Methylocaldum szegediense: one gene and its partner. The protein of the gene in region 1 interacts with the protein of each later gene in a pairwise test. Links are inferred from orthologs where the notes say so. Each region holds a gene or a part of one and is shown in the gene's direction. Other genes may lie near its edges. The genes, in order: cysM and accC.

The links.
Region 2: the proteins of cysM (region 1) and accC interact in binary tests that used the Escherichia coli proteins (3 or more experiments, as listed by UniProt). The link is inferred for Methylocaldum szegediense from one-to-one orthologs.

Annotation. Positions count from the first base shown.
Region 1 is NZ_OX458333.1:4,739,544-4,753,210, forward strand. Bases 1-2,945 are described here. They hold cysM (cysteine synthase CysM), read left to right. Parts: upstream 1-1,000; coding sequence 1,001-1,891; downstream 1,892-2,945. Other genes in these bases: trhP (prephenate-dependent tRNA uridine(34) hydroxylase TrhP), read right to left, coding at 1-908; rlmD (23S rRNA (uracil(1939)-C(5))-methyltransferase RlmD), read left to right, coding at 1,894-2,945. In the rest of the region: more of rlmD, read left to right, coding at 2,946-3,228; QEN43_RS20860 (L,D-transpeptidase), read left to right, coding at 3,225-3,740; dtd (D-aminoacyl-tRNA deacylase), read right to left, coding at 3,927-4,382; QEN43_RS20870 (rhodanese-like domain-containing protein), read right to left, coding at 4,385-4,645; sucD (succinate--CoA ligase subunit alpha), read right to left, coding at 4,832-5,722; sucC (ADP-forming succinate--CoA ligase subunit beta), read right to left, coding at 5,729-6,898; QEN43_RS20885 (HpcH/HpaI aldolase/citrate lyase family protein), read right to left, coding at 7,319-8,284; QEN43_RS20890 (hypothetical protein), read left to right, coding at 8,891-9,763; pip (prolyl aminopeptidase), read left to right, coding at 10,019-10,969; QEN43_RS20900 (UbiX family flavin prenyltransferase), read left to right, coding at 10,966-11,550; QEN43_RS20905 (hypothetical protein), read left to right, coding at 11,597-12,373; pyrroloquinoline quinone biosynthesis protein PqqE, read right to left, coding at 13,039-13,667. UniProt on the Escherichia coli protein: Two cysteine synthase enzymes are found. Both catalyze the same reaction. Cysteine synthase B can also use thiosulfate in place of sulfide to give cysteine thiosulfonate as a product.
Region 2 is NZ_OX458333.1:1,268,783-1,285,379, forward strand. What follows is about bases 8,429-11,375. They hold accC (acetyl-CoA carboxylase biotin carboxylase subunit), read left to right. Parts: upstream 8,429-9,202; coding sequence 9,203-10,549; downstream 10,550-11,375. Other genes in these bases: aroQ (type II 3-dehydroquinate dehydratase), read left to right, coding at 8,429-8,699; accB (acetyl-CoA carboxylase biotin carboxyl carrier protein), read left to right, coding at 8,703-9,152; prmA (50S ribosomal protein L11 methyltransferase), read left to right, coding at 10,549-11,375. Outside these bases: QEN43_RS05310 (L,D-transpeptidase family protein), read left to right, coding at 1-948; QEN43_RS05315 (helix-turn-helix domain-containing protein), read right to left, coding at 1,194-1,493; QEN43_RS05320 (urease accessory protein UreH domain-containing protein), read right to left, coding at 1,663-3,069; QEN43_RS05325 (IS481 family transposase), read left to right, coding at 3,262-4,275; QEN43_RS05330 (FxsA family protein), read right to left, coding at 4,482-4,910; divalent-cation tolerance protein CutA, read left to right, coding at 4,958-5,287; protein-disulfide reductase DsbD, read left to right, coding at 5,422-7,599; QEN43_RS05345 (TlpA family protein disulfide reductase), read left to right, coding at 7,596-8,120; more of aroQ, read left to right, coding at 8,256-8,428; more of prmA, read left to right, coding at 11,376-11,427; QEN43_RS05370 (zinc-ribbon and DUF3426 domain-containing protein), read left to right, coding at 11,431-12,231; QEN43_RS05375 (VPLPA-CTERM sorting domain-containing protein), read right to left, coding at 12,663-13,340; QEN43_RS05380 (form I ribulose bisphosphate carboxylase large subunit), read left to right, coding at 13,912-15,333; QEN43_RS05385 (ribulose bisphosphate carboxylase small subunit), read left to right, coding at 15,449-15,808; QEN43_RS05390 (CbbQ/NirQ/NorQ/GpvN family protein), read left to right, coding at 15,961-16,597. UniProt on the Escherichia coli protein: This protein is a component of the acetyl coenzyme A carboxylase complex; first, biotin carboxylase catalyzes the carboxylation of the carrier protein and then the transcarboxylase transfers the carboxyl group to form malonyl-CoA.

The DNA of each region.
Region 1 (13,667 bases):
TAGTAATAGGATTTGGTGCGCCCTTCGATCTTGAGGCTGTCGACGCCCAGTTCGACCAGGCGTTGTACATGCTCCACGGCGCGCAAGTCTTTGGAGTTGAGGATATAGGTGCCGTGCTCGTCTTCCATGACCGGCATGAGTTCGCCCGGACGCGTTTCTTCCTCGAGAAAATAGACCTGGTCAGCCAGGGGGTGGCGGGGCTGATCGCCACAAGCCGAAACATTCCGGTTAAGGTCTGAGAGGGATAGTGTGAGCTGTCCGGGGACATAATCGCCCTCGGCGTTTTCTTCTGCGGGGGCCAGATCGTACTTCCAGCGGCAGGCGTTGGTGCAGGTACCCTGGTTCGGGTCGCGGTGATTGAAATAGCCGGACAGCAGGCAGCGACCCGAGTAGGCGATGCACAAGGCGCCGTGCACGAACACTTCCAATTCCATGTCCGGACATTGCTGCCGGATTTCCGCAATTTCGTCCAGGGAGAGTTCGCGCGACAGAATGATCCGTTGGATCCCGACCGATTGCCAGAAACGCACCGCGGCATAATTCAAGGTATTGGCTTGAACCGAGAGATGGATTGGCATGTCCGGCCATGTTTCGCGGGCCAGCAAAATCAGTCCGGGATCGGCCATGATGAGAGCGTCCGGCCCCATCGCGACGATGGGCGTCAAATCCTTGATGAAGGTTTTGACCTTAGCGTTGTGCGGGAGCACGTTGGTCGCGAGATAGAAGGACTTGCCGCGTTCATGGGCTTCGCGGATGCCCGCCGCTAAATTTTTCTCCAGGAAGTCGTTGTTCCTGACCCGAAGGCTGTAGCGGGGCAGGCCGGCGTAGACCGCATCGGCGCCGTAAGCGAAGGCGTAGCGCATGTTCTTGAGGGTGCCTGCCGGGGACAGCAATTCGACTTTCTTCATGGCACGAAACGTGAAATGGTAAAATCCGAGTATCTCGTATTATCCCATAGCCGAGCGTTCCGCTCAGGATTTTCAACCCCTAGAGAACGGCCATGATTTTTCCCACCATCGAATCCTTTGTCGGAAATACGCCATTGGTCAGGTTGCAACGTCTTCCTGGTGAGACGAGCAATATCGTTCTGGCCAAGCTGGAGGGCGACAATCCCGCGGGGTCGGTGAAGGACCGGCCGGCGCTCAGCATGATCAAGCGCGCCGAGGAGCGTGGCGAGATCAAGCCGGGCGACCGTCTGATCGAAGCCACTAGCGGCAACACCGGCATCGCTCTAGCCATGGCCGCAGCCATCAAGGGTTACAGGATGACGCTGATCATGCCGGAAAACATGAGCGTGGAACGGCGCGCTATCATGAAGGCATTCGGTGCCGAAATCATTCTGACACCCGCCGAAGGCAGCATGGAAGCAGCTATCGACCTGGCGCGGGCGATGGAGAAGCGCGGCGAAGGTCGAATCCTCGATCAGTTCTCCAATCCTGACAATCCGCGCGCCCATTACGAAGGCACCGGCCCGGAGATCTGGCGCGATACCGAAGGTACGGTGACCCACTTCGTCAGCTCCATGGGAACCACCGGCACGATCATGGGGACGTCCAAGTTCTTGAAGGAGAAAAATCCAGCCATACAGATCGTCGGCGTGCAGCCCAAGGACGACGCCAAGATTCCCGGCATACGCCGATGGCCGAAGGAATACGTGCCGAAAATCTGCGACTTCAGTCGCATCGACCGTATCCTCGATGTGACGCAGGAGGAAGCGGAGGAGACGACCCGCCTGCTCGCGGCTAAGGAGGGTATTTTCGCCGGTATCTCGTCGGGCGGGGCGGTGTCGGCGGCCTTGCGCCTGTCCAAGGAAGTCGAGAATGCAGTGATTGTCGTCATCATCTGCGATCGCGGCGACCGCTATTTGTCCACCGGCGTTTTTCCAGATTGACCATGGCGGCAAGAGCACGCAAGAAATCGCTTCCCCAGGAGGCATTCCCCGCGCATATCGAATCGTTCGCTCATGATGGGCGAGGCGTCGCTCGCGTTGACGGCAAGGCCGTATTCATCGAGGGCGCGTTGCCGGGTGAAGACGTGACCTTCGTCTATACATCGATTCACCGTGACTATGCTGAGGGCAAGATCGAGCAGGTCGTGACGCCAGCGCCCGGAAGGGTTCAGCCTCGCTGCCCGAGTTTCGGCGTTTGCGGCGGATGTAGCTTTCAGCATCTGACCGATGCGGCGCAGATCGAGGAAAAGCAAAAGCTGTTGCTGGATCAGTTCAGGCGTATCGGCAAGATCGAGGAGGTGGCGTTATGGCCGCCGTTGACCGGTCCTCATTGGGGGTATCGTCATAAAGCTCGTCTCGGCGTGAAATGGGTTCCGAAGAAAGGACGGGTCTTGGTCGGTTTTCGCGAGCGCTCAAGTCCCTTCACTACGGACTTGGCGTTTTGCCCCGTGCTGCACCCGAAAGTGGGCGAGCGGCTTCAGGATTTATCCGAACTGATAGGCTCGCTGAGCGTCAAGGACCGGCTGCCGCAGATCGAGGTTGCGGTGGGTGACGAACGCGCTGCCCTGGTGTTCCGCATCCTTGAGAATGCATCGCCGGACGATCTGGAAAAATTGGCGGCATTCGGTGTGAGTTTCGGCTTTGACATCTATCTGCAGCGGCAGGGCCCCGACTCGGTCATGCCGCTTCATCCCGAGAACCCGCCGATGCTGAGCTATGCATTGGTGAACCAGGGTATCGAATTTCGCTTCAAGCCCACCGACTTCACGCAGGTCAACGTGGACATCAACCGTAAAATGGTAGACCGAGTGATGGATGTGCTCGATCCGGTGGCGGGCGATACGGTGCTCGACCTCTTTTGTGGGATCGGCAATTTCACGCTACCGATCGCGAAACGTGCGCAGCACGTCGTCGGTGTCGAAGGTAATCCGGAATCGGTGGAGCGGGCCCGCCAGAACGCGGCAGACAACGGTTTGGATAACGTCGAGTTCCATGTCGCCGATTTGACTCAGGACTTGAAGGATGCGGCTTGGGCGCATCGGCGATATGACAAGATCTTGCTCGATCCGTCTCGAGCCGGTGCCGAAGAGGTATTGTCCTATGTGCCGCGTTGGGCGCCGAACCGCATCGTCTACGTTTCCTGCAATCCGTCCACGTTGGCTCGGGATGCGGGCATTCTGGTTCATCGGCACGGCTATCGTCTGATTCTCGCAGGCGTCATGGACATGTTTCCGCAGACGGCCCATGTCGAATCCATCGCGCTGTTCGGAAAGGCGTGAGGCGTGCCGTGGAGTGCGATTGCTCTGCACCACTGCGCTATCTTCGGGTCAGCATTCCCCGCCAGGAACTCGATCTTATCGAGGCCGGCCGGGTGGTTCAAACCTGGCCCGTGTCCACGGCCAGGAACGGTCCCGGCGAGCGCATGGGCAGCGGCTGCACGCCGCGCGGATGGCACCGCATTCGGGCTAAGATCGGCGCAGGGCTCCCTCTCGGCACGGTATTCAAAGGGCGGCGTCCGACCGGCGAAATCTACGATGCCGCACTCGAAGCTCAATTCCCAGGCCGGGATTGGATACTCACCCGAATTCTCTGGCTGGGTGGCTTAGAGCCCGGTTTCAACCGGTACGGGGAGGTGGATACAACGTGGCGCTATATCTACATACACGGAAGTCCCGATTCCGGAGTCAATGGAACCCCGTCGTCCCACGGTTGTATCCGCATGAAGAATGTAGACGTAGCCGATTTATTCGAGCGGGTGGACGTGGGAACGCGGGTGTTGATTGAATCGTAAAACGGTAGAAGGATAGCTTGGGTGCGAATGGTGCATACCTGCGTACTGCCGGGTTGGATGGGCACGCAGACCTGGAACAATGGAACGAGGTGTTGTTCGTCAGGCTATCACGCGCGTCAAGCTTACTGAGTCGCGGCGCGAAGGGCATGGCCGCCGCGCTCACCCGACGGCGCAACCAAGCGGGCTTTACTCGGTTGCGGTTGGTGGTACGTTCAGAATGAAGGTCACCGGTCCGTCGTTGACCAGTTCGATCTGCATGTTAGCGCCGAACCGTCCGGTTTCCACAGGCGAGTGCCGGGCCCGCACCTTTTCAACAAAATAGTCGAACAGACGCTTTCCGGTCTCGGGATCAGCAGCGGGCGTGAAGCTCGGACGCATCCCCTTTCGGGTATCGGCTGCCAGCGTGAACTGGGAGACCAGCAAGACTCCGCCACCGACATCCATCACATTGAGATTCATCTTGTCCTCGGCATCGGCGAAGATTCGATAACCCAAAATACGCTCAGCTAGCCGGTCCGCTTGCGCTTCGGTATCGCCTCGTTCGACCGCGACCAGCGCAAGTATCCCGTGGCCGATCTTTCCGACGCTCTCGCCGGCTACGGTCACCTCGGCCCGCGTGACTCTCTGAATGACGGCAATCATGATCAGTACCGTGACATTTCAAGGGCGACATCCCGCGCCCAGGCGTCTATGCCTCCCCGAAGATTGACGATATCGGCGAAACCTTGGCGTTCTAGGTAATCGCCCACCATTCGGCTGCGGATGCCGTGATGGCAAATGACGACGATTTCCCGCTCCGGATCGAGTTCGGCAAGCCGGGAAGAAATATCGTTCATCGGAATGTGCAGGCTGCCTTCAATGTGGCAGTAGGCGTATTCCTGCGGTTCGCGTACGTCGAGCAGCAAGGGTTTGGTGTCTGCGGTCTCGAGATAGCGTTTAAGCCCGAGGGAGAGATATCGCGCATGTCATTACCCTTAACAAAGCCGGCTGCGCGGATTTTCCTCATCGCACGCAGACGTGTAGGCCGGCAATCCCTTGCGGACCCGCCGTGTCGGAGAAGGATTCACAACCTACGCCAGACTACGATTCGATTATTTGACGGCGATGCCGTGTTCCTTCATCGCCCGCAATACGGTTTGACCGATGTGAGCCGGGTTCCGGGAGACGTAGAGCCCTAGCGCCTCCATGGCGTCCATCTTGGCGCTGGCCGTGTCGTCCTCGTTGGAAATGATCGCGCCGGCATGACCCATGCGTCGGCCCGTGGGGGCGGAAACACCGGCGACAAAACCAACGACGGGTTTTTTCATGTTTTCCTTCGCCCAGCGAGCCGCCGCCACTTCCTGAGGACCTCCGATTTCACCGATCATGACCACAATGTCGGTTTCAGGATCGGCCTCGAAAGCACGTAACACGGTCAGGAAATCGGTGCCGTTGATTGGATCGCCGCCGATACCAACCGAGGTGCTGATGCCAAGTCCCAGAGCAGCCATTTGCTCGGTTGCCTCGTAATTGAGCGTTCCCGAACGGGAAACGATGCCAACGTTGCCTTTCTTGTAAATGTGCGAAGGCATGATGCCGACCTTGCATTCGCCTGGCGTGATGATGCCGGGCGTATTCGGTCCGACGATGATCGTATCCTTGCCGGTGCGGAAGCGCTGCAGGCGGATCATGTCATGTATGGGAACGCCGTCGGCGATGGTCACGGCGACTTTGATTCCGGCATCGATGGCTTCCATCAGTGCGTCGGCGCTGAACGGCGGAGGCACGAATACGGCGGATACATCCGCACCGGTGGCGGCCACGGCCTCGGCCACGGTGTCGAATACCGGCAGCCCCAAATGCGTGGTGCCGCCTTTGCCGGGCGTGACGCCGCCGACGACATTGGTTCCGATTTTCATCGCGTCCTCGGCGTGGAAGGTGGCGTGCTCGCCGGTGAAGCCCTGAAAGATGACCCTGGAGTTTTTGTTAACGAATACGCTCATGGATACTTACCCTCTCACCGTTGCGACCGCTTTAGTGGCGGCGTCGTCCAGATTTTCCGCGGTAATGAAGGAGAGGCCGGATTCCGCCAGGATCTTGCGGCCTTCTTCGACATTGGTGCCGGCCAGACGCACGATCAGCGGAACCTTGATTTGGAGGCTGTTGCAAGCCTGGATCAAACCTTTGGCGATCCAGTCGCAGCGGTTGATGCCCGCGAAAATGTTAACCAGGATGCACTTGACGTTCGGATCTTCCAGCACGATACGGCAGGCGTTGGTGACTTTCTCGGGAGAGGCGCCGCCGCCGACATCGAGAAAGTTGGCGGGGCGTCCGCCGTGCAGTGTGATGGCATCCAGAGACGCCATGGCGAGACCGGCGCCGTTGACGATGCAGCCGATGTTGCCGTCGAGTGCGATGTAGTTGAGGCCATGCCCGGACGCTTCGACTTCTTTCGGGTCTTCCTCGGCCAGGTCGCGCATCTCGGTGATGGCTTTCTGGCGATAGAGAGCGTTGTCGTCGAAGTTGAATTTGGCGTCTAACACCATCAGTTTGTTGGCGCCGTTGCCGACGATGGCGAGGGGGTTGATTTCGGCTTGCAAGGCATCCTTGTCGCGCATGCAGCGGTAAATTGCTTTCATCAGCTTGACGGCCTGAGGCATCAGCTCGCCCTTAAGTCCAATGGCGGTGGCGACTTTGCGGCACTGAAAATCCAATAGGCCGATCGCCGGGTCGATGACTTCCTTGACGATTTTCTCGGGAGTCCGTTTTGCTACCTCCTCGATATCCATCCCGCCCTCTTCGGAGGCGACGATCGTGATGCGCTGCGAGCCTCGGTCGATTACGAATCCCAAATAAAATTCCTTTTTGATGTCGCTAGCCTGTTCGATCCAGACGCGCTGGACGATGGAACCTTCGGGACCAGTCTGATGGGTGACCAGGCGGGTGCCGATCATCGAATCGGCGATTTTCTGTACTTCCTCGATGGAATCGGCAATTTTCACGCCGCCCGCTTTGCCGCGACCACCGGCATGAATCTGTGCTTTGACGACCCACTTATTGCCGCCGATTTCTTCGGCCACTTGAGCTGCCTGCTGGTCGGAATAGGCGACGCCGCCAACGGGAACCGGCACACCATATGATTTCAGCAGTTCCTTCGCTTGATATTCATGGATGTTCACTGCTTGCTTTCCTCTCTAGTCAATGTAGGTCGGACTGAAATTATGATGCCCGACAAGCATCGTTACATTGCGAGGTTGTCGGGATTTTCGATCGCACACGGTCGCTTTGGCCACGGACTTTCTTTTAGTTCGGCCATCTTAAGGAAGCTCTGATCAAGTCGCCATCCCGAAGCAGCGACCCGTGCAACGGAATGATTCGGCAGGTTTTTATTTAACCCGATCACGTCGCGCACTCCCAATGCAGAACCGCAAGCGGCACCCGTTCGCCGGAACCGAACGAGAATGTGCGAAGCACGGCCCGAAGGTTGAGCCGCAGGGATAGGGCGAGTAAATCGGCCGCGCCGCGCCAATTTATCGCGGAGCGAGAGAGCCTATTCAGAATCTTCTTGGCCAAAGATAACCCAGTCTTAAGACAAGACGTTAGGACCTCCGGGCTTCGATCTGTTCGATTTGTCGTACGACGTTTTCCGCCATACGGATCGAGGCCGCGTCAATCAGTCGGCCATCTAGGGAAACGGCGCCTTTGCCTTCTTTTGCCGCCTTCTCCATTTCCGCCAGGATTCGACGCGCGCGATTCACTTCTTTTTCGGTAGGTGTAAAGATTTCATTTGCCAGAGCAATCTGAGATGGGTGAATCGCCCATTTTCCCTCGCACCCCAGGGCGGCGGCACGGCGTGCGGCAGCCTTGTAACCTTCGGGATCGTTGAAATCGCCGAAGGGGCCGTCGATGGGCCGCAGCCCGTAGGCTCGGCAGGCGGCTACCATACGGGAAATACCGAAATGCCATTGATCGCCCCAATGGAAATGACGCTGGCCGTTTTCGTCGGGATCAGTCAGCATGCCGTAATCGGGATTGGCGCCGCCGATTTGTGTGGTGCGGGCGCGAACCGAGGCGGCATAGTCGGCGACGCCGAACACCATGGCCTCCATGCGCTCGGGGCAGCATCTCGCGATTTCTTCCACGTTCGCCATGCCCAAGGCGGTTTCTATGAGGACATGGATGTTGATGGGTTTGAAGCCTTTATAGGCTTCGATTTGAGACAACATGGTCGCAACGAAATAGATGTCGGCGGGGCTGCCCACTTTGGGGATCAGAATGGTGTCAAGTTTATCGCCACAGGCTTCAACCACTTCTACGAGATCGCGGTAGGCGTAAGGGGTGTCGAGTCCGTTGATTCGGATGGAGACGGCGCATTTCGACCAGTCGTAGGTTTTCAACGCTTCGATGATGTTGGCCCGCGCCTGCTCCTTGTCGTCCGGGGCGACGGCGTCTTCCAAATCGAGAAAGACCACGTCGGCGCCGGAGTTGGGGGCTTTTTCCAGCATGCGCTTATTGCTGCCGGGAACAGCCAACTCGCTACGATGTAATCGATTTTTTACAGCCATGTCGTATCTCTGAATATATGTTCTGGACCCTTGAATGTTGCATTCGAGCGAAACTTCACCGCGTCCCAATAACAGGCAGTATCTTGAATTCCTTTTAGATTGATTCCCCGCAAGCAAAAAGCACGAGGGGACGGGCGTCCGCTTGGCGTTACGGAAGCTCTGATTCAGTCCTTCGACAGACCTGAGCCGAGTCGAAGGGCTCAGGATGAACTATATAAAATACTGATTCCGCTCGTGGTGAGTCCTTCGGCGGGCTCAGGACAAACTTGTCGAACGTTCTTCTGAGCCTGTCGAAGGGCAAGAACGGAATCCACTTGTTCAGAGTTTCCTAAATGGTCATCCCGGCATTTGCCGAGTGCACAGCGACGGCCTTAGTCTTGCCCCACAAACTGTCCGTTGCAGACGAACTGACCATTATAACCGCAAGTTTATCTGTTGCTGCTAGCCTCGGAAAAAGCAACTATGTCAACAGCGGTGATTAGCGAAAAATGATGAAATAGACTAATTGTTGTATGGGGATTTTTTTGTTACGATCGCGCCGACATGCAACTTTTTGTTGCTGGCATACAACGGATTTAAGTTCAACTCGCACGAGGGGGAATAAGAATGATCAAGAAATCGACTGGAATGGCCGCTATGGTCAGCGCCGTTGTCGCGGCTGCCGGCATCGCTCCGCCGCAGGCAATGGCCGAGAGCCACTACAAGGGTACGTCCGCTCAAGCCGATATCGAGCGGCGTTTGCAGATGATGGAAGACGAGATGCGCGCACTGCGTTCGGAATTGGCGAGAGCTCGCTCCGAAGCCAGAGCCAACGCTGAAAGGATGGAAGCTCAGCAACAGAAGGTTGAGCAAGAGTTGGCGAAAGCCGAGACGCAGGAAAAGAAGGATTTGATCTACTTCCGCGGTGGTTACGCCAAGATGGAGCATGGCCGTGGTTATAAGACTCAAGCTCCGGAGACGCTGCTTAAGAATAAGAACTGGGGCGATAACGATGGTTGGTATGTCGGTGCCGGTTTCGACCATCGGCTGACTGACGATTTCTGGGGATTGACCGACATTGCCTCGCTTGATGCCGAGGTTATGTTTGAATACAAGAACTTCGGCACCGGAGAAAATTTCCTCGTAGACTTCGCTACCGGGGGGGGGGAGGTAATCGAGAACAAGATTACCCAGTTCACCCTTACCGCTGCTCCGAAAATCAAGTTCAACAATCTGGGCAACTTCCGGCCGTGGATCATTCCGTTCGGTTTGGGCATTCACGTCATCAGCCCGCCGTCCAGCGGCGTTACCGTGCTGAATCCCGGGCTGATGCTGGGCGCCGGCGCCGAATACAAGATCTGGGGCGATCTGTGGGCGGGTCTCGATTTCCGTTATCATTTCACGGGCGACGACCTGGATATCAAGAGCAAAAGCGGTTTGCTCAAAGGCGTAGATACCGACGGCCTTACTACCGGCGCTTACATCGGTTTCGGCTTCTAAAGACACTTTTCAAGCCGAAGAAAAGGGGGATGCGAATCCCCCTTTTTTCTTGCGGAAGTAGCAGCCTGTTAGTCCGGCGGCGGTGTAGAATCATTCGGCACGATCTGCATCGGAGTACGGTGTGGATATATCGCTCTGAGATGCTAGACAAGTCTTATTTCGGTTTTCTCTCCGTTCCAGACAGACCGGTAATTTCGCCGTCGTTCTGTTCATCCGTTACGCCAGGTCCAAGATCCTGTCCGGCCTGAGCCCATCATGAGAATTCTTTATCCCGAAATCGAGCCCTACGCGGTTCATCGATTCAAGCGGAACAAGCACCGGGTCTATGTGGAAGAATGCGGGAATTCCTCCGGAGTGCCCGTTTTGTTCCTGCACGGTGGGCCGGGCTCCGGTTGCAAGGCGTATCACCGTTCCTTTTTCAATCCCGAAACGTACCGGATCATTCTCGTCGATCAGCGAGGCGCGGGGCGTTCGGTTCCCCATGGAGAGATCGTCGGCAATACTACGGCCGATTTGATTCGTGACTTGGACTATATCCGTCGCGAACTTCGCATCGATCGCTGGCTGCTCTTCGGTGGGTCCTGGGGTGCGACCTTGGCGCTCCTGTACGCTCAGCGCCATCCGACCAAGGTCGCCGGGCTGGTGCTGAGAGCGGCGTTTCTGGCCCGACAGCGTGATCTCGACTGGTTCGTCGGTTCGGGCGTGGACCGAATTTATCCGGAACAATGGGAGCAATTCATGGACAATATTCCGGAGCCCGATCGTGATCATCCTCTGCCTTATTTGTATTCATGCCTGACCGGCGACGATGAAGTGGCCCAGCGGCGTGCCGCCCGCACATGGGCGCTGTGGAGCGGTCAGGTGATTCTAGGCAGCGAATTCGCCCCGTCCGAGCTGAACGGGCACGTCTCGTCCGAAGCGCTCAATAAGGCCCGAATCGAACTCCATTACGCCGTGAACCGATATTTCATTCCCGAAAATGCCGTATTGGACCAGTGCGAAAGAATACGTCATCTGCCGGCGATACTGATCCACGGCCGTCGCGATCTGGTTTGTCCCGTGGAATCTTCCTTCAGTCTTCGCAAGCGCCTGCCGAAGTCGGAATTGCGTGTTCTGCCGAACGCCGGCCATATCGCCGCGGGAGAGGATATGATCGATGCGCTGGTTGGCGCGGCGGATGAAATGGCGGAGTGGTTCGACTCATGAGCGGCAAAAGACGCTTGATCATTGCAATGACCGGTGCGACCGGTGCCGTGTACGGTTTGCGCCTGCTTCAGGTACTGCGCGAGATCGGAGAGTGGGAGACGCATTTGGTCGTTTCTTCCGCGGGCGTCCTCAATATTCGCCACGAGTTGGGGATGAAGCGTAGCGACGTTGGTGCGTTTGCCGACGTCGTTCACGATGTCGGCGATGTCGGGGCCAGTATCGCGAGCGGTGCGTTCAAGACCCACGGCATGATCATCGCGCCGTGCTCGATGAAAACCTTGGCGGCGGTGGCGCATGGGTTTTCGGACAATCTGATTTCCCGCGCGGCCGACGTCACGCTCAAAGAGCGTCGCCGCTTGGTCGTAGTGCCGCGCGAAACGCCTTTGAATCTGGCGCACATTCGTAATATGGCGGCCGTTACGGAAATGGGGGGGATCGTTTTTCCTCCGCTGCCGGCGTTCTACGGCAAGGCCAAGACCTTGGCGGAGCTGATCGACGAGACCGTGGCACGGATTCTCGAGCTGTTCGAGATTGAGACAAAATCGCTGTACCAGCCGTGGGAAGGTTTGGGGAAACCCTAGGTGCGATGTAAAAGGAACTATTATCAACGATGAAACGAGAATCTAGTTGATCCCTTCATCACTGAGAACTGATGGAGGTATTCGAGGGGGCACGCAATCAATGGTAAAAAAATTAGAATCTAAAAATGGGACTGCTATCTTGTTCGGTTCGCTAAGGTTTGTATTTTATTTCCTTACGATCTTCGTTACTTACGATTATCTCGCGAGGCTGCTCAGGGTCGATGCCGCAAATGTTTTCAGAGAAGGCTATTTCGTCGAGTGGCTGCAATATAGCCTGATCATGGCAACCGTGGTGCTCTATTTTTTCGGTGCTTGGCGCTGGGAAAACCGTCGGCCTTTGTTTCTGGTGCTAGGGATGTTCGCTATGATCGCTTCAATCCGTGAGTGGGACTATTGGTGGGACAGGCAGTTGCCATTTTGGGGTTGGCAGCTCCCGGCAAGTATTTGCCTTTTCGTGTTGATCATGATTGGCTGGCGTTATCGAAAAGTATTGCCGGAACAAATTTGTGATTTGATCCGTTCGGCACCGTTCGGTTTTTTGTGGTCCGGATTCCTGGCGGTAGTCGTGCTCGCTCAGTTGGTTGGTCACGCTGAGCTTCTGAAACTGGTCATGGGAAGCGATTTCAAGAAAGGATATAAGCAAATCATTGAAGAAAGCCTGGAATTATTCGGCTATTACCTTATTTGGTTCGGTACTCTCGAAGCTCTTCTGGCGGCCCGATTGTCCTCGGTGGAGGAGTCGGCCAGACTCGATCACCGGCATCCGAAATCGAGCGCGACGCTGAAAATCGCGGATATGAATCGTCTTTACGACGCATCCTGACGAACCAATAATCTGGAATAGGTGGTTTGAGCCCTTGCTTATGTTCTTGAACGATTGGGGGCTCGAAGAGAGGCATACCACGTGGCCAAGACACCTTGACGTTTTTCAAAGTGTTGCTGATTTTCTAGCAAGAAAACGACGCTCCATAAGTCCTTTAACGGCCCTGTTTTGAGCGCTTTGATCTCGTTTAATTCCATTCGGCATTCGAGTGAACATTAATTGTAGGGTAGGTTAGCCCCTCGGCTCTGCTCGGGACAGGCTCCGCGTAATCCACCGATTCGAGGTCGCGCGGTGGGTTACGGCCTCACGGCCTAACCCACCCTACAAAAAATTAATGCCCTATTGAAAGCGATTTGGAATAAGACAAGGCAGCCAAGGACACGAACGGAATCTTCACGTTTAAAGCTTCTCGATCTACGGAAACCCCGCTCTATCGGGAGAGCCAGAAGTCATAGAGCGCGCAGGCTTGCGACGTCCTTGTAGTTTGAATTTCAACATCCCTATCGCTAACGGTTGTACAAGTTGAGATTCAGCTTGCGGAAATAGCGGTATTGGTTCCGAGTAGGCTGACCACAGATTTCTCGACGTAAACGCGCAAGCTCTTATTCTTGCCAGTCTACCTCGTGTTGTTTCGATTCAAGAGCCGGACTACAGCCGACCGGGATTCAGCCGCTAAGACCTAGCGAGTTCTTGACGTTACGAAACACCAGCGGCCTTTCTGCGCCCGATTGAAACGCCGAGCGTGCGCTCGCGACAGCCTCGCTTACCGTGTGTCGGTGCGGCGACTTGCTGCATACCGGGTCTGCAGCGGTCATGTCGCCGGTAAGAAGGTAGGCCTGGCAGCGGCAGCCTCCAAAGTCTTTAGTCTTCTCCGGGCAGGATCGACAAGGCTCCTTCATCCAATCGTATCCGCGAAACTTGTTGAAGGCTTCGGAGTGCAGCCAGATATCGCGTATGCACATGTCGCGCACATTGGGGCAGTTGAGCCCCGGCAGCGATCGGGCCTCATGGCAAGGGAGAGCGAGGCCGTCCGGCGCGATGGTTAGAAAAGTCGTCCCCCAACCGTTCATGCACGCTTTAGGCCGATCCTCGTAGTAGTCCGGCACCACGTAGTAGATCTTCATTTTGCCCTTAAGCTTTTCCTTGTAGCTCTGGGCGATGGCTTCGGCTTCCTGGAACTGCTCGCGCGTCGGCAGTAGTTGATCGCGGTTGAGATGGGCCCAACCGTAATACTGAGTATTGGCCAGTTCCAGATAATCGGCTTCCAGTTCGACGGCCATGTCAATAATTTCGC
Region 2 (16,597 bases), 3.5 Mb from region 1 along the record:
AATCTCGCTGCGATGCGCCTGTTTTATTTCCCGCCGAAGAAAAAGGGAGAAGTGCTCACTTATCCGGTCGGCATCGGGCGTGAAGGCCGATCGACGCCGATCGGCGACATGGTGGTCGAGCGAAAGGCGAAACATCCGACCTGGTACGTTCCGGCTTCCATCCGTAAGGACCATGAGCGGAAGGGCGATCCGCTTCCGGCGGTCGTGCCGCCCGGCCCCGATAATCCCTTGGGCGACTATGCCATGTATCTCAGTCGTCCAAGTTATTTGATTCACGGCACCAACAAGCCGTACGGCATTGGACTTCGCGCAAGCAACGGCTGCGTCCGTCTCTACCCAGAAAATATCGAGACGCTCTACAAGGAAGTGCCGGTCAAGACGCCGGTACGCATCGTCAATCAGCCTTATTTGCTAGGATGGCGCGATGGCGAGCTTTTTCTGGAAGCGCATCGGCCTCACGAAGAACTCAATGCGAAGCAGCTCAGGAAGAATCTGATTGCCGCGCTCCAGAAGATCGAAAAGAAACAGGGGCGAAAACTGGACTGGCCCAAGATCGAGCGGGTCCTGAGCGAGGCCCGCGGTGTTCCGATACCGGTTTTTGAGAACAGCGAGACTTTCGATGATCTTGTTAGAAAGGCCGTGGCTCTAAAATACCCAGACGAGTGGTACGGTCAGCCGAAACCGCCGCCGATGACCGAGAGCGGCTGGTACATCACGGCCTTGGAGTCCGGCGACGAGTTGAGCGCGAAGCGTCTGGCGGCGGTGCTGAATCATCAGGGGCCCCAGATTCCCGCGCGAGTAGTGGCTTTGCAAAACGGCCGCTTCAAGGTCATCGCGGGTCCCTTCAAGGACAGTAAGTCAACCAAGGCCGCAGCGAAGCGGATGAAGATCGACTTGGACATCACGGGCGATATCGTTTCGCCGAAAGAGCGGTTGAGTCTCAAATAGGACTCTTCCGCGCAGCACCGTATGAGGCCGAGGTCATGATGGTTCATAAGCGCAACGCTTGGGGTTCATCTGCGTCCACGGGTTCGCGTAGGTCGACCGTAGGTGTGGTTTGAGTTCGTTTTTAACATGCGCCGGACCGTTTCGTACAACTCCGTCTGGGGCATTTCCAACTTGACCTGAGACTCGGCCAAGAGCCGCAAGGTCGAGTGGGGCTTGCCCTCCGGCGGCGAACAGGCCAGTGCGGCCTACCGGGCTTCCTGAGCGCCAGCCAGCCGCCAGAGATACACGCGTTCGCTTGGCTTGGGTACCAGGACCGGCAGACCTTGTTCCACGAACCGCTGCCGTAGCCGTTCCACCGTGCGAACGTGGACATTCAAGGCCTGGGCAATATCGTCGGTGCGGCGAGGCCCGCTCTCGGCTTCATCGGCCTGCAAAAGGATGCGGGCACGGGCGAGTTTTCGCGCTTCGTTCTTGCCCTTGCTGACCAACTCTTCCAATTCGCGCCGCTCCTTAGCGGTCAGCGTCACGCGATATGACTTCGCCATCTTCGCCTCCTGACGCAAGAGCCCCGCGGTGATTCGGGATTTCGGCGGAAAGCCTATCCGCGTTGGTTCGAGAAATCCTTCGACAGTCCTGCCCAGAGCTGTAGTCGAAGGATCTGTCTTTGAGCCCAGTCGCCCAGCTTAGGGAAGAAACGCTGATCGGGCGGGACTCTTATTGGGGATTGGCCATCTGTTCGTCTCCGGTCTGCTCCTCAGAGCGGACGTCTTCGTTATCTTGCACGATGAAACTGCCGGGAATCATGCCCATCCAGCAGCTCCAGGGAATCACACCGGTTTGCTGTGGTGTGAATTCGATGGTTTGGCGACCTTTGACCACGTCGAATTCGAGTCCCAGGGAGGGAACGATGATGCGATGGTTGCAATAGTTCAGTTCCTTGCCTTCGATGATCCATTTCACCGGAACGCCTTTTTTCAGTACGAACGTGTCCGGCTTGAAGCCCCGCTTGTTCACATCCATGCGGATGGTTTGATGCCCGGATTCGGTGACATCGCCGCTTTTGGCCAAGTCTTCCAGGTACGCCGTCGCGCGCGCGGCCAGGGTACGGAAATCGTAGCCGGATCCGCTCATGATCAGTCCCCGGTTCAGCATGATGAGGCCCAAGGCCATCACCAGAAAGGCGGACGCCTTCAAGAGCCCTCGGGTTGCCTGGGCGGAAATCAGGCTGGTCAGCACGCCGAAGCCGAGCAGGATCGGTAAGGTGCCCAGCCCGAAGATGAAAAGGAGCTTGGCGCCTTCGACGAAGCTGCCGGTACCGGCGGCCATGATGTACATGGCCTGGAGCGGACCGCAGGCGATCATCAGCCCGTTGAGCAGCCCGATCAGGAAAGGGCTCTTGCTGTGTTGCGTCTTGCCATAGACGAAGCGGTTCAAGAAAGCCGGTACACGGATGCGGATGCGGCGGAGGCTCTTGAACCAGTCCAGCATGTTGAGCCCAAACAGGATTAGGAAGATGCCGGCGGCGATGGCGGCGTAGCCGCGCATTTCCGGAGTAAAGGCGATGAATGACCCGAGCAGCCCGAACAGCCCCCCGATCAAGGCGTACGACAGAGTTTTGCCAACCCCGTAAAGGACGTGAGAGAACACCAGGGAGCGTTTGCCGGATACGGCGGCGCTCGCGGTATAGCCGACCACGAAAGCGCCGCACATGCCGACACAATGGAATCCGGTTACGAAGCCGATCAGAAACAAAAGACCGTAGCTCATGCTTCGGTCGAATTGGGGTAGGTGCATGCGTTCAGCGAGCTGATCGCCAAGAGTCAGGATTGCGACAATGGCGGCAAGCGCGAGCAGGGCGATCAGCAGTCGTCCGAACGCGCGAAGCTTCGAACGACCACCTATAGGCGATGGCGAGCACTGATAGCCTTGGCTGTCGATGGCTCCGACGATTTGCTTTGGGTCGGTTCGTGCGGGATCGAAGGTGATGGTAGCGGTTCCGGCTACAAAGTCGGCTTTGACGCTGCGAACACCGGAGATTTGTGCCACCGCTTGTTCGATCGTCGTTTCGCATCCCTGGCAGTGCATGCCGCCGACGCGGAATTTCTGGGTTATTATCGCCATCCAATCGTTACCTGTCGGGGAAATTCAGCCCATCGCCCGCGGAGACGGGTATGTGAGTATATTAGCGGATTTTGATGGTCAGGCTATATGTCGCGTCTCGTGTGATTATTTACCGAGAAAGAGTTATGCTCTGTTTGAAGCCCGGAGCCTTCTCCAGGAGATATTCGGTCCGTCCAAGTGAGGTTCCTCTCCATGCAGATTCGTCTTCATAAAAATGCCCGTACCACCCCGGCGGTTCGGCAGGCCATTCAAGCGTCCACGTTGAGCGAGCGCGCCTTGGCCCAAAAGTACGGCGTCAGCCGGACGACCGTCCGCAAGTGGAAACGCCGCTCCTCGGTCGAAGATGCCTCACACCGGCCCCACACCCTCAGGACCACGCTCACGCCCGCCCAGGAAGCCATCGTGGTCTATCTCCGTCAATCCCTGCTCCTCCCCTTGGATGATCTCCTGGCCGTAACCCGAGAGTTTCTCAATCCCGACGTGTCCCGTTCCGGACTGGACCGCTGCCTGCGCCGCCACGGGGTGGCCTCCCTCAAGGCCCTGCTCCCCCCTGCGGAGAAGACCACGTTCAAGCCTTTCAAGGTCTACGAGCCCGGCTTCCTTCACGTGGATGTCAAGTACTTGCCGGCTATTGACGGCGAACCTCGCCGATACCTGTTCGTCGCGATCGACCGCGCCACCCGCTGGGTGTATGTCGCCCTCAAGCCCAACCGCACCGCCTTAAGCGCAAAGGCCTTCCTCAAAGCGGTGATTCAAGCCGCGCCTTTCCGCATCCAGAAATGTCTGACCGACAACGGCTCGGAGTTCACCGACCGTTTCTTGACCCGAACTCGCCAGCCCTCCGGGACGCATGAGTTTGACCGCCTCTGTACTGAACAAGGCATCGAACATCGCCTGATTCCGCCGGGCCGGCCCCAAACGAATGGCCTGGTGGAACGCTTCAATGGCCGCATCGAGGAGGTGTTGCAAACCCATCACTTCGATTCAACCGCCGATCTGGAAACGACCTTGCACCGCTATGTCGACCTGTACAATCATCACATTCCTCAACGGGCCTTAGGCCATCTCACCCCGATTCAGGCGCTCAAAAACTGGCAAACGTCCCATCCCCATCTCTTTCGCAAGAGGGTTCACAATCTTGCGGAACTTGACAGCTATACCGGTGTTTCGATTAGATGCCGTCGTCGAACCGAGTACGCTGGTTAGAGTCTATCTCAACGGATTATTGGCCTTAAGCCCTTGGACTTCTCTAGGACAGCCTCTTCGAGGCGGGGCGCAGGGCCAGCGAGGATAGGCCCTTACGATGGACGCGGTAAGCTAGAAACTCTTTGTTTTCGGCGACGGCGGATCAAGCAAAAAAAGGCCATCCGGCAATCTGTGTTCAAAATGCGTCTGGGAACGCCTGTTGATCGTCAATCTTCACGCCTGAATTCGCCCTCTATCGTGTGCCGGGTTCGGTGTGTCGTTTTTTGGGCTGGGTAAGAAACACCGGTTTCGAGAATGCGTTGCGCGAGCCTTTTTCGGGTGGCCGGCAGCAGGCAGAACAAGGCGAGCATGTCACTGACGAAGCCGGGTATCAGGAGCAGCAGCCCTCCAGCGGCAATCAAGCTCGCCTCGATCATCTCGCGGGCTGGCAACTCACCTCGCGCTAGAGCTTGTTGGACGCGGAACCAAGTGCTCCAACCCTGTATCCTTAACAGATACGTACCCAGCGCCGCGGCACCCAGCAGCAAGATGAAGGTGAGCAGGAAACCGAGCGAACCGACGAGTTTAATCAACACATAAATCTCTAGAATCGGTAAGCTCAATAGGACGAGCAATAACCATTGACCAATGTTCATTAAGTCCTCATACGTTTAGAATTCCGATTGATTCTGTGCTTTTTGCCATGTCTACCGAGTACTGTCTAGTTTTGTGCACTTGTCCGGACGCGAAAACCGCTGAGACGCTGGCTGCAGATGTGGTTGCGGAACGCCTGGCGACCTGCGTCAACATCGTTCCCGGACTGACATCCGTTTATCCCTGGGAAGGCAAGATAGAAACCGCCCAGGAACATCTTCTCTTAATGAAGACCGAAACGGCTGCTTTCGAAGCCTTGGAAGTTTTCGTGCGCGAAAAACACCCGTACGAACTTCCCGAGGTTATTGCGGTCCCTGTACTGCGAGGTTCGACCGCATACCTTGATTGGATCAGCGAATGGTTGCACCGAAAATCCTAATCGATCATCCGGGCGATCCATCCCGGATAGGCGTTCATATACTGAACTTCCTTTTACAGAGTACGTTTGCTATGCCGCAGTTCCGCCAATTTGTTCTTCGGCTGTCATTTATCTTTTTTTCAGTGTGGACGGGCATGGTTTGGGCCATCAGCGGTGACGAGCTGCTGCCGCCCGAACAAGCGTTCCGGGTATCCGCAAGAGGCGAAGGTAATGAGGTCCTGATCGGATTCGATGTCGCCGACGGCTATTATCTGTACCGGCAGAAATTCAAGTTCGCCTCCAAGACTCCCGGCATCGATCTGGGCGAGCCGGTTTTTCCACCGGGTGAAATTAAGCATGATGAATTTTTCGGCGAAATGGAAATCTACCGTCGGCACGTCGATATCCGGCTTCCGGTGGAGCGGCGCGACGGCGCCGGCGAGGTCCTAGCTCTCGAGGTGACATCCCAGGGCTGTGCCGATGCCGGGGTGTGCTATCCGCCGCACAGGCAGACAGTGAACGTGGCTTGGCCTACGGGTGGCGCGAACGGAGGCAAGAACGACTCGCTCGCAAAATTGGCGGAGGCGTTCAAATCGCTGGGGATCAAGACTCAGCCCGTTGATTTGCTGCCGCCGGACGAAGCTTTCCGTTTTTTTGCCGAGGTAAAGGATCCCCAAACGCTGTGGGTCAGTTGGCAAATTGCCGATGGGTATTATCTCTACCGCGAGAAATTCAATCTGGCCGTGATCGAGCCAGCCGGCGTAAAGCTCGGCCGCTATGAGATTCCCCGCGGCGAACCCAAGCACGATGAGGAGTTCGGTGCGGTAGAAGTGTTCCACGAGGAAGTCGGTTTCCCCGTACCCTTGTCGCGGGCCGACGGCCAACCGGTCAGTATTCAATTGCAGGCGAACTACCAGGGCTGTGCCGAGAAAGGCGTATGCTACCCGCCCATGCAGAAAACGGTGAGCCTTGATTTGCCGGCCGGAGGGGTGGGAACGTCGACGTCGGCAGCGAGTCCTCCCGAGCCGGTGTCGGAGCAGGACCGAATCGCTTTCGAGCTACAAAACGGTTCGGTATGGGGCACGGTTCTCAGCTTTCTGGGATTCGGACTGTTGCTGGCGTTCACCCCTTGTGTTTTTCCGATGATCCCGATTCTGTCTGGGATCATCGTCGGCAACGGTCACACGATCACGACGGGTCGAGCTTTCATGCTGTCGCTCAGTTACGTGCTGGCGTCGGCCCTGGCCTATACCGTCTTCGGCGTTTTGGCCGGCCTTTTTGGCAGCAATCTCCAGATGCTGTTCCAAAAACCCGAGGTCATCGTCGCGTTCAGCGCCGTGTTCGTGCTGTTGGCCTTGTCCATGTTCGGCGTCTACACGCTGCAGATGCCAGCGTTCATCCAATCCCGCGTGGTTGCCCTCAGCAACCGCCAGCGTGGCGGTACCCTGACGGGGGCGGCGATCATGGGAGCGCTTTCGGCCTTGATCGTAGGACCTTGCGTGGCAGCGCCCCTGGCCGGCGCTCTGATCTACATCGGCCAGACCGGCGATGCCGTGCTCGGCGGCGTGGCTCTGTTCGCGTTGGGATTGGGGATGGGGATTCCCTTGCTGATCATCGGTGCATCCGCCGGGAAACTGCTGCCCAAGGCCGGAACCTGGATGAATGCAGTCAAGGCCGCTTTCGGCGTGGGACTTCTGGCGATCGCCGTTTGGTTGCTCGAACGCATTCTCCCTGCCGCCGTATCTATGTTCCTGTGGGCGCTATTGCTGATCATTCCGGCGATCTACCTAGGAGCCCTGGATGCTCTGCCTCATCCAGCTTCGGGCTGGCGCAGACTGTGGAAGGGCGTAGGTATCGTGATGCTCACTTACGGTGTGTTGCTGTTGATCGGAGTCGCTTCGAACAGCACCGACCCGCTACAGCCGTTGCGAGACATATATCCGACGACCGCCACGGCGTCGCCGCAGTCGACTGAGTTCAGGAAGGTCAGGACGCTTGATGAGCTGAACGCGCAAGTAGCCGCGGCGGAGATGGCCGGAAAGTGGGTGATGCTGGATTTCTATGCCGATTGGTGCATCTCGTGTAAGGAAATGGAGCGTTATACCTTCGCCGACCCCAAGGTTCAGAATGCGCTCGCTGATGTCATTTTGCTGCAGGCGGATGTCACACAAAATTCCGCGGATGATCAAGCGCTTCTCAATCATTTCGGCCTTATCGGACCACCGGCGACTTTGTTCTTCGGGCCGGACCGGGAGGAGCGGAAAGCGTTCCGTGTGGTCGGTTACATGAACGCAGACGAATTTGTGGGACATGTGCAAAGGGTGTTGCAGTGAATTCGTCGAAGCTCCTATATGGATTGCTCGCGTTAGCCGCGTTGCTTCTGGGCATTCTTGCCCAGCGCTGGATGAGCGGAGAACCGAGCGCACCACCGAATGGCGCTTCTGTAGACTCCGTTTCGCTCAGGGATCTGGACGGCAATCCGCGCGATATCGCCGAGTGGAAAGGGAAGGTTCTCGTACTCAATTTCTGGGCGACCTGGTGCGCGCCGTGCCGAGAAGAGATGCCGGAGTTTACCCGCTTGCAAACCGAATTGGGCGGCAAAGGCGTTCAATTTGTCGGTATCGCCATTGACGAGTCCGAAGCCGTTCAAGACTTTTTAAAAGAGACGCCGGTTAATTATCCGATCTTGCTCGGTGACGAACGCGCCGTTGCCTGGGCGGAGAGGCTTGGAAACCGGCTCGGCGTCTTGCCGTTTTCCGTCGTTTTCAATCGCGACGGCCAGTTGGTGGACGCCCATATCGGACCGTTCTCGCGAGAGCAGCTCACCGAGGTTCTCAAACCGCTCGTTCATTGACCTTCTCGTCAAAATGCGCTAACTGCGTCGAACGTAAGCGAAATTCCTCATTTGTGGACAGATTTTGTGGGTTTCGGCAAAATAGCCGCGGCTTTTCGGCTTCTGCGTCATCGGAAACAAGTCCGTCCTCTTAATATGGCAAACATTCTTGTGCTTAACGGCCCGAATCTCAACTTGCTTGGGGTTCGCGAGCCTGGGCTTTATGGCAGTCAGTCGCTCGGCGATATCGAGTCTGCTTTAGACGCGAAGGCCCGAGCGCTGGGCTGTCATCTGGATTTCTTCCAGAGTAATGCCGAGCACGAGCTCATCGGGCGTATCCATCAGGCGTTCAGGGAATCTGTAGACTTCATACTCATCAATCCGGGTGCGTTCACGCATACCAGCATTGCGCTACGCGATGCGTTTCTCGCGACCCGTATTCCTTTTATCGAAGTCCATTTATCGAACATCCATGCACGCGAGCCGTTCCGTAAACATTCCTATTTGTCCGATATCGCCAAAGGCGTCATCTGCGGATTCGGCGGACTCGGTTATGAACTCGCCTTGAATGCCGCCTTAAAAATCCTAGAAGCGGGCTAAACCATGGATATTAGAAAAATAAAGAAGCTCATCGAAATGATTGAAGAGTCGGGTATTGCCGAGATTGAGATTCGTGAAGGGGAGGAGTCGGTACGTATCAGCCGGTACAGCAGCGTTGCAGCGCAACCGGTGCAAGTCGTACCGGCAGCTGCGCCGGCCCCGGCAGTGTCACAGCCCACGGCACCCGAGTCGGTCGATTCGACCGCTGATAAATTGACGGGGCATATCGTGCGATCGCCCATGGTCGGCACGTTTTACCGTTCGCCATCGCCGGGAGCGAAACCGTTCGTGGAGGTCGGACAGCGGGTGGAAGTAGGCGATACGCTCTGCATTATCGAGGCGATGAAAATCTTAAATCAAATTGAGGCCGACAAGGCCGGTGTGATTGCCAAGGTGCTGGTGGAAAACGCCCAACCGGTGGAATACAACCAACCCTTGTTCATCATCGAGTAAGGGCCTAACGGCGTTGTCTGTTATTCGCCCGACCCACCAGGTGTTTGTTCATGCTCGGTAAAGTTCTTATCGCCAATCGGGGCGAGATTGCCCTGCGTATTCTTCGTGCTTGCCGCGAACTCGGCATCAAAGTTGTGGCTGTACATTCCGAGGCCGATAGGGATCTCAAGCACGTGCGGCTGGCCGACGAGTCCGTATGTATCGGTCCGGCTCCCTCGAAAGAAAGCTATCTGAATGTTCCGGCTATCATTAGCGCGGCCGAAGTCACCGACTCGGTGGCCATCCATCCAGGCTATGGTTTTCTGTCCGAAAACGCCGATTTCGCCGAGAAGGTGATTCAAAGCGGTTTCGTTTTCATAGGCCCTCGTCCGGAAACCATACGCCTCATGGGAGACAAGGTGTCGGCCATCGAGGCGATGAAAAAAGCCGGCATCCCATGCTTGCCGGGTTCGGATGGTCCTTTGAGCGAAAATCACGACGAGAATCTAAAGATCGCCCGCCGCATCGGATTTCCGGTCATTATCAAAGCCGCAGGCGGCGGCGGCGGACGCGGCATGCGGGTGGTCCACAGCGAGGCTAATCTGCCGAGCGCTATCACGCTGACCCGCGGGGAGGCTGCGGCAGCCTTCGGTAACGATACGGTTTATATGGAGAAATACCTGGAAAATCCTCGGCATATCGAATTCCAGGTGATTGCCGACAGTCATGGGAACGTGATTCATCTGGGCGAACGCGATTGCTCCACTCAGCGCCGGCATCAGAAAGTCATCGAAGAAGCGCCCGCGCCCGGCATTACCGAGGAACAGCGCCGCGAGATGGGAGAGCGCTGCGTCAAGGCCTGTCAGGAAATTGGCTATCTCGGAGCCGGGACTTTCGAGTTTCTTTACCAGGACGGCCAGTTCTATTTCATCGAGATGAATACCCGCGTTCAAGTGGAGCATCCGGTGACGGAAATGGTGACGGGCTTCGATATCGTGAAGGAGCAGCTTCGCATCGCTGCTGGCGAGACCTTGTCGATCCGGCAGGAGGATGTTCAACTGCGGGGCCACGCCATCGAGTGTCGGATCAATGCCGAAGATCCTCAGAGTTTCATCCCTAGTCCCGGCGTAATCGAGCAGTTCCATATGCCCGGAGGCCCGGGGATCCGGGTCGAGACGCATATCTATAACGGCTATCGGGTGCCGCCCTATTACGACTCCATGATCGGCAAGCTCATCGCCCATGGCGAGACGCGCAGCGGGGCTATTGCGCGTGCCCGCATGGCGCTTCAGGAAATGGTCATCGGCGGCATCAAATGCAATATTCCGTTGTTGCTCGACATCATCAACGACACAGCCTTTAATGCCGGCGGACAGAACATCCATTATTTGGAGCGTAAGCTCGGATTGAAACATTGATGTGGCGTCAGCTGGCGATTACGGTGGACGAATCCTGGGCGGAGCCGGTTTCCGATTTTCTGGCGAACCTCGGTGCCGTTGCCGTCAGCTTCGAAGATGCCGGCGACCAACCTCTGTTCGAGCCCAAACCGGGAGAAACGCCAGTTTGGCGGCAGACTAGAGTCATCGGATTGTTCGATGCGGACGCCGATACCGATCAAGTTCGGGATGCGATTGCGAACGAATTCGGCGAGCGGGTGTTGCAGTGTCAGCTCGAGAATTTGGAAGATCGCGCATGGGAACGTGCCTGGCTTGACCATTTTCGACCGATGCGCTTTGGTCGGAGACTCTGGATCTGCCCGACCGGTTTCGAGCCTCCAGAACCGCAAGCCGTCAACGTGGTGCTTGATCCGGGCCTTGCTTTCGGAACCGGCACGCATCCCACGACCGCACTTTGCCTCGAATGGTTGGACGGTCAGGATTTGCAGGGTAAGACCGTGATCGACTACGGCTGCGGTTCAGGAATTCTTGCGGTGGCTGCATTGAAGCTGGGCGCGGTGAAAGCCTACGGAGTGGACATCGATCCTCAGGCGCTCACGGCGTCGGAGGAAAACGCGCGCAAGAACGGGGTGCAGGCCGACTTGGTGCTCGCCTACCCGGGCGAGATGGGGGCTGTTCGGGCCGGGGTTCTGGTAGCTAATATCCTGGCTAACCCATTGATCGAATTGGCAGCGGAGATTAGCGAAAAGGTCCTTCCGGGCGGGCGTTTGGCGTTATCTGGGATCTTGGCGGCGCAAGTCGAAAGCGTTCGCGCGGCCTACGTTTCGCAGTTCGATTTCTCTTCCCCTGAGCTCCGCGAGGAATGGGCGCTGCTCACGGGCATAAAGCGTCGAGGTTGAAGCGTGTTTACCCGCTGCCCCGAGTGTAAAACCGCATATCGCATCAGCGTTGGTCAATTGCGTGCCGGACGTGGCGAAGCGCTATGTGAGCGTTGCAATATCGTTTTCAACGCCTTGGTGTCCCTGGGACATGCGGTGAAAGACACGATTCCTGAAGATGCACCTCAGATAAGGCCGCCACCTTTAGGAGATCGGGACGCAGTACTCCTGCCGAAGTTCGAGCCAAAGCTGCCCGAGAAATCGGGAAGTGAAGGCGAGGAATTGGCCTTTGGCGCACAGGCGTTCGAGCAGGAAGGGAAGGGGAGCGATGCGAAAGGAAGCGAGGGGCTGTCTTCGGTAGCGCCGGAGACCTGGTGGGGGTTAGGCGTCTTCGGATTGACGACTCTTTTGATCGTCCAACTAATCGTATTCGAAGGCGACAGAATGGTGCAGAGTGCCCGAATGCGTCCCTGGCTGGATATGGTCTGCAAGACCGTTGATTGTCAGTTGCCGCCTTATAAAGATTTGCGCCGAATCCAGATTTTCGATCGGGCTTTACGGCCGGACTCGACGCGCGACGATGCTTTAGAGTTCCAACTCGTATTCGCGAACCAGTCCGACCTGCCGCAGATGCTCCCCAATTTGAAGCTGGTGCTCACCGAACTTAACGGAACCCCGGTCGCGGAGAGGATATTCGCGCCTGCAGAATATCTCCCCGAAGGGGAAACCGTTTCGCTGATGCCGGTCGGCAAACCGTTCGAAATCCGCCTGCTTTTGTCTAAACCGAGTCGTGACGTAGGCGGCTTCACATTCGAGTTACAGTGATTCGGTCTTTCAAACCCTGGCTACGGTTGCCGACTCATGTCGGATTTGTTTACAGCTTTACAGCATCCGGTCAGCCTTCGTTAACGGTAACAGGATAAGCCAGTTGACGGGTTCAGGAAGGGCAAACACCTATTGATTCCGTTTGTGGTGAGCCCTTCGCCCTTTGGGCCCCTCGACAAGCTCAGGCTTGTGGGACGCTCTCCTGGGCTTATCGAAGGGCGTGAATAGAAATCATTCGATCAAAACCGAAGCGTAATGCTTACCCAAAGGTCTCGCAGCGGCGATGAGCCGAGGAAGGGCATGGCAAGCGGACCCCGTTCATTGCAGGGTCACCGCGCCGCAAGCGAGATCAACCAATCGTCGTTCGACTAAGCCTGCCGAAAGTCGGCTCAGAGACATCGCAAGGGCAAACCGGAATCACGAGCCTTTTCCTAAAGATTTCGCGATCGTCTCGAGACCAGTCCTAAGCCGGCGATGGCCGAGCCGAACAGCCAGACCGCGCCGGGAACCGGAACGGGGGTCGGCGCTACTTCTGGGCCGTCGCCGCCGCCGAAATAACCGCTTGTGATCGTTTTGCCATTGGTCTTCCCGGCACCCGAGAAATCCGCTACGTGAGCCGCATACCAGGCATTTCCTTCCCCAGCGGTTCCACTGGAGGGTCCATGATAGGAGTCGGGCGTATCTCCGTTAATGCCGGTGATGCTGAAGGTCAGCGGGTCCTGGCGATCGTTTCCTGGTCCGCTCACGACCACATCGAATCTGCCGAAACCGTTTAACCGTCGATTGAAATCGACCGTCCAGCCGTTAGGCAGATTGCTGATGTTGCTGGACGAAAGGTTGGATACGCCATTGTCGACTACATTGAATCCGAATGCCTGGATGCCGAAGTTGGACAGCTCATGACCAGCGAAAGGCCCGCCCGAATCGTTCAGCGCGTCGACAGTAAAGGTAATATCATCGCCCGATGCCTGGGTTGTCACGGTCAGATAGTTCTTACCGTCGGTAAAGGGCGGTTGATTGATATTCGTTTGATCCAGGAAAAAGGAAGCTGCCTCGGATTGGCTCGTCACAACCAATGCCGCTCCCAAATAAAGCGGTGCGAGTCTCATGATTCCCTCCTTGAAAGTCAGTTCTGCGAATTCGGTCAGATACAGACCGGATCTATCCGCACTACCCCTAATCCCGGTTCCGAGCGGGATCCCGTAAAAATGTTGACGCGGATGGATTGTAAGAGTTCCGAACTGTGAGCAAAGGCTTACGTTCCGTCTCACAGTTGCAACGGATTTCTTCGAAGCATTGAGAGAGCGGGAAGTCGGCTTTAACGGCTGTGGTTCACATTCTGCGGGAAAAGGTGACTGAACGAAGGCGAAGCGATTGAGCGTTGCATGCGGTTCGAAACCACAGCCGATTCGCGTTTGAGGCGGGCAAATCTTCCTTGGAGCGTCTAAAGTTCTTGGCTTATTCTATCCGGCGAGCACACGACATTCCTTTGTGTCGGGGTTCCAAACCCGGATTACTTAATATAAGTAAGCCTTATAACGTTAATCATAACAACTGAATTTTTTTTATGAATGGAACAGCTTATAGTTCCGAGTTGTGAAAGGACAACACGATTCCGCGGTCCAAGTAGGACCAGAGAATATTCCTGAGAATAATCCACAGATGTGGTAGGAGGTAGATATGGCTGTAAAGACCTATAACGCGGGCGTAAAAGAATACCGCGAGACCTATTGGATGCCGGATTACACCCCCAAGGACACCGATATCCTGGCTGTCTTTAAGGTTACGCCCCAGCCTGGCGTGCCTCGCGAGGAAGCGGCAGCGGCGGTCGCTGCGGAATCGTCCACCGGCACCTGGACTACGGTTTGGACCGATCTCTTGACCGACCTTGACTATTACAAGGGACGCGCCTACCGCATCGAAGACGTTCCGGGCAGCGATGAACAGTTCTACGCTTTCGTTGCCTATCCGATTGACCTGTTCGAGGAAGGATCGGTCGTCAATGTTTTCACGTCTCTGGTCGGCAACGTGTTCGGCTTTAAGGCGATCCGTGGACTGCGTCTGGAGGACGTGCGCTTCCCGATCGCTTATGTGATGACCTGCGGCGGTCCGCCTCACGGTATCCAGGTCGAGCGTGACATCCTGAACAAGTACGGCCGTCCGCTCTTGGGCTGCACCATCAAGCCGAAGCTGGGCCTGTCCGCGAAAAATTACGGCCGCGCGGTTTACGAGTGCTTGCGCGGCGGTCTGGATTTCACTAAGGACGACGAGAATGTGAACAGCCAGCCGTTCATGCGCTGGAAGCAACGCTTCGACTTCGTCATGGAGGCTGTTCATAAGGCGGAACGTGAAACCGGCGAACGAAAGGGGCATTACCTGAACGTGACCGCTCCGACTCCGGAAGAGATGTATAAGCGCGCGGAGTATGCCAAGGAGATCGGGGCGCCGATCATCATGCACGATTACATTACGGGAGGATTCTGCGCCAATACCGGCCTTGCCAACTGGTGCCGCGAAAACGGCGTTCTCCTGCATATCCACCGTGCGATGCACGCCGTGATCGACCGCAACCCGAACCACGGTATTCATTTCCGAGTGCTCGCTAAGATCCTGAGACTGTCAGGCGGCGATCATCTGCACACCGGTACCGTTGTCGGCAAGCTGGAGGGCGATCGGGCCGCCACCTTAGGTTGGATCGATTTGCTCCGCGAGCGTTACATCAAGGAGGACCGCAGCCGCGGTATTTTCTTCGATCAGGATTGGGGCGCCATGCCGGGCGTTTTCGCGGTCGCTTCGGGCGGTATCCATGTTTGGCATATGCCGGCGCTGTTGTCGATTTTCGGTGATGATGCCGTGTTCCAATTCGGCGGTGGCACCCTTGGCCATCCGTGGGGCAACGCAGCGGGCGCAGCAGCCAATCGCGTCGCGCTAGAAGCTTGCGTCGAAGCCCGTAACGAAGGCCGCCAACTCGAAAGAGAAGGAAAAGAGATTTTGATGTCTGCCGCGAAGAACAGCCCGGAGCTCAAGGCCGCGTTGGAAACCTGGAAGGAAATCAAGTTCGAGTTCGACACGGTCGATAAGCTCGATGTGGCGCACAAGTGATCGCCCGCATCCGTTGGAAGCGATACTGTCGACGAGCTGAACGGCGCTAGAAAGCGGTCCCCTCCAAGCGGGAGGGGATCTCACAAGTGGTCAATAAACGAGGATTGAAACAACCATGAGCGAGATCCAAGATTACAAATCCAGCCTGGGTGATGTTTCGAGCCGGAAATTCGAAACGTTTTCCTATTTGCCGCCGATGGATGCCGCCAAGATTAGGAAGCAGGTGGAATATATCGTCAGTAACGGTTGGAATCCGGCTATCGAGCACACGGAACCGGAAAACGCCTTCGATCACTACTGGTACATGTGGAAACTGCCGATGTTCGGCGAAACCGATGTGGACCGCATACTGGCTGAAGCAGAAGCTTGCCATAAGGCGCATCCCAACCATCATGTGCGACTGATCGGTTACGACAACTACAAGCAGTCGCAAGGTACCGCCATGGTGATTTATCGGGGCCCGATCAAAGCCTAGGCTCCACCGGCCTGGCTTTGAAAGCCCCGCTCTGTGCACCAGGCCGGGGCTTTTTTGTGGACGAGCGATCGCCGGGATTCAAGGGTCGAGACGTGGACTCAAACACGCGACTCGTTCAACCAGACGTCCCACCCCGGGAAGAGAGTTAAGCAATGACGAGTGCGGATCAATATTTGATCAAAGAACAACCATATTACCGCCCGGTCGGCAATGAAATCGAGTTGTTCGAAGCCGCCTACGCTGCGCGGATGCCGGTCATGCTGAAAGGTCCGACCGGCTGCGGCAAGACCCGCTTTATCGAGTTCATGGCCTGGAAGCTGAAGCGTCCGTTGATTACGGTCGCTTGCAACGAAGATATGACGGCCTCGGACCTGGTCGGGCGGTTCCTACTCGACGTCACTGGCACGCGCTGGCAGGATGGGCCTTTGACCACAGCGGCCCGGATCGGCGCGATTTGTTACCTCGACGAGGTGGTCGAAGCGCGTCAAGACACGACAGTAGTCATACATCCCCTGACCGATCATCGCAGGACCTTGCCCCTCGACAAGAAAGGCGAGTTGGTGCATGCCCATCCCGATTTTCAGTTGGTGATTTCCTACAATCCGGGTTACCAGAATCTTCTCAAGGATTTGAAGCAATCTACCAAGCAACGCTTCGGCGCCTTGGATTTCAATTACCCGAACACTGAAGTGGAAACCGAGGTGATCATCCATGAAACCGGCGTCGATGCGAAAGTCGCCGAAAAGCTGGTACAGATCGCCCACCGCGCACGCAATCTCAAGGGGCATG